Regions from separate parts of the Paenibacillus sp. GCM10027627 genome, predicted to be linked through region 2. Evidence: predicted binding sites of a transcription regulator. Region 2 holds the regulator's gene; the other holds the start of a gene.

Region 1 (3,418 bases), on a different contig from region 2:
AGCGTGCACAGGTTGTAAATACGCACATCCTCCGTTTGTCCCAGCCGGTGAACGCGGCCAATCCGCTGCTCGACCCGCATTGGGTTCCACGGCAAATCAAAGTTGATCATATGGTGGCAAAATTGCAGATTAATGCCTTCGCCGCCCGCTTCCGTTGCGATCAGCACTTGCGCTCGTCCCCGGAACAGGTCCATCATCCAATCCTTTTTGCCGCGATTCATGCCGCCTCGATAGGGAACCGCTACAATATTGTGCGAACGGAAAAACTGCAGCAAATATTCTTGCGTAGCCCGATACTCGGTAAAGATGATGACTTTATCATCCATCTCGCGAATAAGCTCCATCGCTTTTTCGGCTTTCGTGTTCGCTTTGATGCCTTTAATTTTTTCGACGAGCCCCCAAATTTTCGCGCGGATGGGGGAATCCTCCTCTGTTTTTTTGAACAGATTGATCAGCGTCAAAAATACGGCGTCCCTGCTGCTGCAAACTTCCCGCTGCAGCGTAACGAGCGACAGCATGCTGCTGAAATCGCCGCCGCTTTCGTCGTACCGCTCCTTTACAAAGCCGGTAACGGCATCGTAAAGAGCTTTTTCCTCAGGCGACAGCGATAGGGGAATGTTTTTTACAAATCGTTTTGTAAAATGGATGCCGCCGTCCCCTCTGCGATTGCGAATCATAATAGTCGAGAGAGCCTCTTGCAGCTGGTCCTCGTTTTTCGGCAGCCGCTTGTCGACGACGAAGTTGGCCGCAAAGTCGCTTTGTCCGCCAAGCTGTCCCGGCTTGAGAAGCGTGATGAGGTTGTACAGCTCGTCTAGATCGTTTTGGATGGGAGTAGCCGTCAGCAGCAGGCAATATTTTTTGCGCAGCTGGGTGGCGAATTGATAGTTTGTCGTTTTTTTGTTTTTCAGCTTATGAGCCTCGTCGATAATGATCAGATCATAGTCCGTCCCAAGCACCCGTTCCCGGTGAGGATCGCGCTTGGCGGTATCTATGGAAGCGACGACGACATCGTAGCCCCATGTATATTCCTTTTTTTGCGCGACGGCGGAAATGCCGAATTTTTGATTCAGCTCGCGTACCCATTGCAAAACGAGGGAGGCCGGCACAAGAATAAGAGCCCGTTTCACAAGCCCTCTTATCATATATTCTTTCAGGACGAGTCCCGCTTCTATCGTTTTGCCAAGGCCAACCTCATCGGCGAGAATAGCTCTGCCGCCCATCTCATGCAGCACTTTGCTTGCGGTACTGATCTGATGGGGCATCGGTTCGATGGCGGGGAGCGTTTTGAGGCATTGCAATTGCTCGAAGCTTTCCACTCGCTTCGCTTCCTCCGCTTCCATCACGAGCTGATAGAGCGTCCAGTCGTCCCACGGACCGCCCCGGGACATTCGGTGCTGAAGCTCCTCGAACCAGGAGCGGTCGATTTGCAGATCGACATGAGGGTGAAGCTTGCGCAGGGCGAAAGGGGTTTCGGCAGCGGCTTGCGGCGTTTTGTCTCCTGTCATAAGTACGCTCCTTCCGGAAAAAAGGGATATGTTGTCATTAGTATTGCCCTATTGAACAATAATAATAAGATCGGACTTTACTACATATTAATAACTATATGTGGTGTGATATAATTTATATCAATACAATATATTGATTTCTATAATGAACTAGTGCAGCGGTTTCGAACCGTACAGCTGAAGTAGTTGAGGATATAAGCAGCGTAAATCCATAAGAGGAGGAAGGTAGAAATGAAGAGACTGGAGGGTTTAAGCGAAAAAATATTTTTGGACCGATACGCAAGGAAACATGCGGACGGAAGCCGGGTAAAAGCTGGAGATGTCGTTCTTGCTCTCGTAAAGGATGATGCCAAATTTCCGGTCAAAGAAACGGGGGAAGTGCTGTTCAGAGACGGAGAAGATGTCGAGGTTCGTCTTGCGAACGGAGAGGTAATCCGGACGACGATTCATCGCCTCACTCATCCCATTGAGCGGACGCCGGAGGCGATGTGGGATCGGCTGGCAGCGGCGATGTCGTCGGTGGAGGAGCGGCCGGCAAAAAGAGTGGAGTGGGAGCGGAAGTTTAGGACGATTTTGGACGATTGGAAGCTTGTGCCCGGGGGAAGAATCGCGGCTGGCGCCGGGGCTAGCGACGAATTGACTTTGTTCAACTGTTACGTTGTTCCTTCGCCGCATGATAGCCGGGGCGGCATTATGAAAACGTTAAAAGATATGACGGAAATTATGGCACGCGGCGGAGGCGTGGGCATGAATTTATCTTCGCTGCGTCCGCGCCGGGCAGTCGTTGCGGGCGTTAACGGTTCATCGAGCGGCTCCGTCTCGTGGGGCGGATTGTTCAGCTACGCTACCGGGTTGATTGAGCAAGGCGGCAGCAGGCGCGGAGCTTTAATGCTTATGCTGAACGACTGGCATCCCGACATTATGGAGTTTATTACGGTGAAGGAGAAGATGGGGGAAGTGACGAATGCCAACCTGTCGCTTTGCATTAGCGATGCCTTCATGGATGCCGTAAAGCGGGATTCGGATTGGGAGCTCGTATTCCCGAATACCAAAGATGCAGAGTATGACGAGCTTTGGACGGGCGACCTGAAAGGATGGAAGGCGCTTGGCAAAGAGGTTATTACTTACAAAACGGTAAAAGCAAAGGATATTTGGCATAGCATTATCGAATCGGCATGGAAATCTGCTGAGCCGGGCGTCGTGTTTATGGAGCGGTACAATACGATGTCGAACAGCTGGTATTTCAACCCTATCGTCTCGACCAATCCTTGCGGGGAGCAAGGGTTGCCGGGATGGGGCGTATGCAATTTGGCCGCTGTAAACTTATCTAAGTTTTACGATGCCGGGAGGAAGGAGGTTAATTGGAAGGAGCTTGGCGAGACGACCCGCTGGTCCGTTCGGTTCCTGGACAATGTCATTGACAAAACGCCGTATCATTTCCGCGAAAATGAAGAAAACCAGAAGCGCGAGAGGCGGATCGGCCTTGGCACAATGGGGCTCGCCGAACTAATGATCAAGCTCGGCATCCGGTACGGCAGCGAGGAGTCGCTTACCTTTTTGGATAAGCTGTACGGATTTATGGCGAAGGAAGCTTATTTGGCATCGGCCACGCTCGCTTCGGAGAAAGGTTCGTTCCCAGCGTTTGACCGGGAGAAATATGTGCAAAGCGGTTTTATGAAGGAGCTGCTGTCCGTTTATCCCGAGGTGGGGGAAGCGATTCGCAAATACGGCATGCGCAACGTCACGGTTATTACTCAAGCTCCAACGGGCAGCACGGGAACGATGGTGGGCACATCGACGGGCATTGAGCCTTACTTTGCTTTTGAATATTATCGTCAAAGCCGGCTTGGCTTCGACAAACAGCTCGTTCCCGTGGCGCAGCAGTGGAAGGACGCGCATCCCGGCGAGGAGCT
Region 2 (3,418 bases):
GAACAAATACATAAGTACGCTTCAGAAGGCGAAAGCCCGCTTATCATCGGCGATGTGCCTCTTTTGTACGAAACGAGGCAGGAGGAGCTGTATGAAGGCGTTCTTGTGGTGTATGTTCCAGCAGAGCTTCAAGTGACGCGGTTAATGAGCCGGAACGGTATGGCAAAGGAAGAAGCGTTGCGCAGAGTGTCCTTGCAAATGGACATTGAGGAGAAGCGCAAACGGGCGAACTGGGTGATTGACAATGCTGGCACGCAGGATCAAACGGAAGCGCAAGTAGACGCGTTTTGGGAAAGCCGGGTTCGGCGATGAAGAGGGCTCGATTCCGGTTGAAAAAACGGTTTCTACTCGTTTTGGTGGTTGGATTTATCGCTTTGCTGTTTTTGAAATCCGATTGGCTGGCGTCATGGATGTATCCGATTCATTACAAGGAAGATATTCGGGCAAGCGCAACAAATTACGATTTGGAGCCACATTTGGTGGCGGCCATTATAAGGGCGGAATCCAATTACGAAACGGGCCGCGAATCGAAAAAAGGCGCTTTAGGCTTAATGCAGCTCATGCCGGAAACGGCAAACTGGGTCGTTGAGAAAGCGGGATTTGAGGCTGTGACCGAAGACATTTTGCGCCACCGGGCGGATGTAAGCATTGAAGTGGGATCTTGGTATTTAAGTTCCTTGCATACGCAATTCGAACAAAATCCAGTTGCGGCTATTGCAGCTTATAATGCGGGACCGGGCAATGTGAGGAAATGGTTGAATTCCGGGCGTTGGGACGGCAGCATGGACACGGTGAAGGAAATACCGTTCGGTGAAACTCGGCACTATGTACAGCGGGTCTTTTATTACTATAATAAGTACAAGGATTTGTACCCGGATTTTTAAACAGGGCAATCTTTAACGATATCCCTTACTTTGCACACATTACATTGAACATAGAAAGAAGCCTTGAAGGACTCATCGCTTCTGGACGAGCCGCTCCAAGACTTCTGTTATTCATACAGATGAATCATTATTTTGTGCCGGCAAGAGATTGTTCGCCGATTTGAACCAGGCGACGAGTGATGGAACCCCCGATGGAGCCAGCTTCTCTTGTCGTGATGTTGCCGTAGTATCCGTCTTGCGGAATAGCGATGCCAAGCTCAGATGCAACTTCATATTTCAGTTGATCCAAAGCTGCAGTCGCTTGTGGCACTAGCAATTGGTTGCTGCTGCGGTTTGCGCTCATTGATGTTCACCTCCTCGCTGTTGGTAAATGTATTATGTGCGTAATTCCAAAGTTCATTACAGGAAACGGATGGTATTTTCAATTTCGGCTTACAAAGTACATTATGAGCGGTAAATACAGATAAATTAGCCGGTGCGTTAAGTAAAAGAAGGTTGAGGGGAGGAAAACAAAATGAAATGCCCATATTGCGATTATTCGGGAACAAAGGTGCTGGACTCCAGGCCCGCCAACGAAAACAAATCAATTCGTCGCCGCCGTGAGTGCGAGAAGTGCAACCGGAGGTTCACGACTTTTGAAATGATCGAGGAGACGCCGCTGATCGTTATTAAGAAGGATGGCAGCCGCGAGGAGTTCAGCCGCGACAAAATTTTGCGCGGACTTATTCGGGCTTGCGAAAAGCGTCCAGTTCCGGTGGAACGGCTGGAGGTTATTGTTTCTGAGGTTGAGAAGGAGCTGCGGACGACGGCTCATGCGGAGGTCGACAGCAGCGAGATCGGGAGCTACGTGATGAATCAGCTTTATCCCGTGGATGAGGTGGCTTACGTGCGCTTCGCTTCGGTTTACCGGCAGTTCAAAGATATTGACATGTTTATGAAGGAACTGAACAGTTTGCTGAATAAACATCCTTTGAATACTGGGGAGAAGGGGTAGGGAGTTTTTGTATTGCTGATTGCTTTAAAGGCAGCACTTGGCTGGTTTTTTGGTTAAGCTAAGATGGATCGCTGCAAGGGCGGCAGAGTGAGTGTGACCTTGCAGCGGTTTATTTGATTGGGGCAATTTTTTACATAATCAGGATTGACATCGCTTTCCTCGCATGATATTATCTATCTTGTCGCTAATTTAGGGTATTGCTTGGAATTGGATTGCAAGCAATGATACGGGGCCTTAGCTCAGCTGGGAGAGCAAGTCGTAATACAGCGACAGTCAATAACATTATTAAATGCTGCATTGTTATCACAGTGCAATTGTCAAGGGGCTTTAGCTCAGTCTGGGAGAGCGCTTCGCTGGCAGCGAAGAGGTCAGGGGTTCGAGCCCCCTAAGCTCCATATTGTTTTCAATGAAGTGGCAGAGATGCCACTTTTTTTATTCGCACTGTTATCAGAATTTTCTACTTAAACTGACTTCACTTTTATAACAGTAATTAATCTGAACCCTTGATTATAAGAGTTTGGATTTCGTTTAATTACCTCCGTTTATAAAAATCTCCAAAAAACTTTGTCGTAAAATTTGTACGGTTAGGAGACGCGTTTGGCGAGTGTAGCCAAATGACGAATGAAGAACATCCGTGGTTTCAAGGGACAAGTTTTGACTTTTATTTTTATGCAGGAGACACCGGACGTTTCGATGGATTTTGTTATATCTATTAGAATTTGAGTTTTATGGTAAGATTGCTATGGAGGAGGGTTAATGATGAGAAGTGCTAAATCAGTTGATAACTTCCCGTATATCATAGGTACAGTTTGTTATTTTGAGGTAGATAAAAACGGTAATGTGTCGCAAGTTTATCATAAAAATAAATCGGATAGACCAAAGCTTCTGGAAACCTATTATAGGGTTTATAATAAAACAACAACGTTGTATGCTGTGTGGCCAGGTAATTGGAGTAGTGATTTGTTCATTATTGATGATCTTGATGCTTTTGCAAAGGCATTTAACTTTATTTGACCGAATAGAAAATTTAAATTTAACTATATTGGTGTTGCCTTAAATTAAGCTGAAGAAAAATATTTAATACAAAAAGTCTGAGTGTATGTGTTGTCATGTGCGTTTCAGTCAATTTACTTGAGGTAGTGCAACTAACTATTGTGGGAGAACGCATCGCTGTCAAATAACGATGATGTCAGGGGTTCGATCCCCTAGGCTCCACTAAACATATTCATTTAACGCAGCCTAAAATGGTAGCGTTTTTTATTTGGTGGAGTGCCAAGGGGAGATGAGCCCAATAGGTTCGCCCGCGCGGACGGAGAATGCGGAGGAGCACGGCGTCTGAATTTACCTTTAAAAGTCTCGTTGATTAAGCTCCGTCAGCCATAAAAATAAAAAATTCGGACATTCCATGACGAGAAGAGGAGCCAAACGAAGTCGATTCCCCTTTGGCTTCACAATAAATAAATGTACGGAGTTTTGGGGCTGCACTTTTGTTTTGATTGAATTTATCAAACCAATATGGGGTGTTCCATACGCAGACGTA

The links. Region 2 encodes NrdR, which represses ribonucleotide reductase genes. Its sites were predicted from a motif close to AACACNATATATNGTGTT; they were not measured.
Region 1: a site for NrdR is predicted at 1,628-1,645, ahead of ACFQZE_RS08900 (adenosylcobalamin-dependent ribonucleoside-diphosphate reductase). Genes of this name have one in related genera too.

Annotation. Positions count from the first base shown of each region.
Region 1 covers NZ_JBHTHB010000002.1:190,727-194,144, reverse strand. Annotated here, with positions in the region: gene ACFQZE_RS08905 (DEAD/DEAH box helicase) at 1-1,505, opposite strand, end outside; gene ACFQZE_RS08900 (adenosylcobalamin-dependent ribonucleoside-diphosphate reductase) at 1,737-3,418, shown strand, end outside.
Region 2 covers NZ_JBHTHB010000001.1:89,469-92,886, forward strand. Annotated here, with positions in the region: gene coaE (dephospho-CoA kinase) at 1-312, shown strand, start outside; gene ACFQZE_RS00400 (lytic transglycosylase domain-containing protein) at 309-884, shown strand; gene ACFQZE_RS00405 (alpha/beta-type small acid-soluble spore protein) at 1,012-1,227, opposite strand; gene nrdR (transcriptional regulator NrdR) at 1,399-1,878, shown strand; tRNA gene ACFQZE_RS00415 (tRNA-Ala) at 2,200-2,273, shown strand; gene ACFQZE_RS00420 (hypothetical protein) at 2,635-2,892, shown strand; tRNA gene ACFQZE_RS00425 (tRNA-OTHER) at 3,017-3,093, shown strand.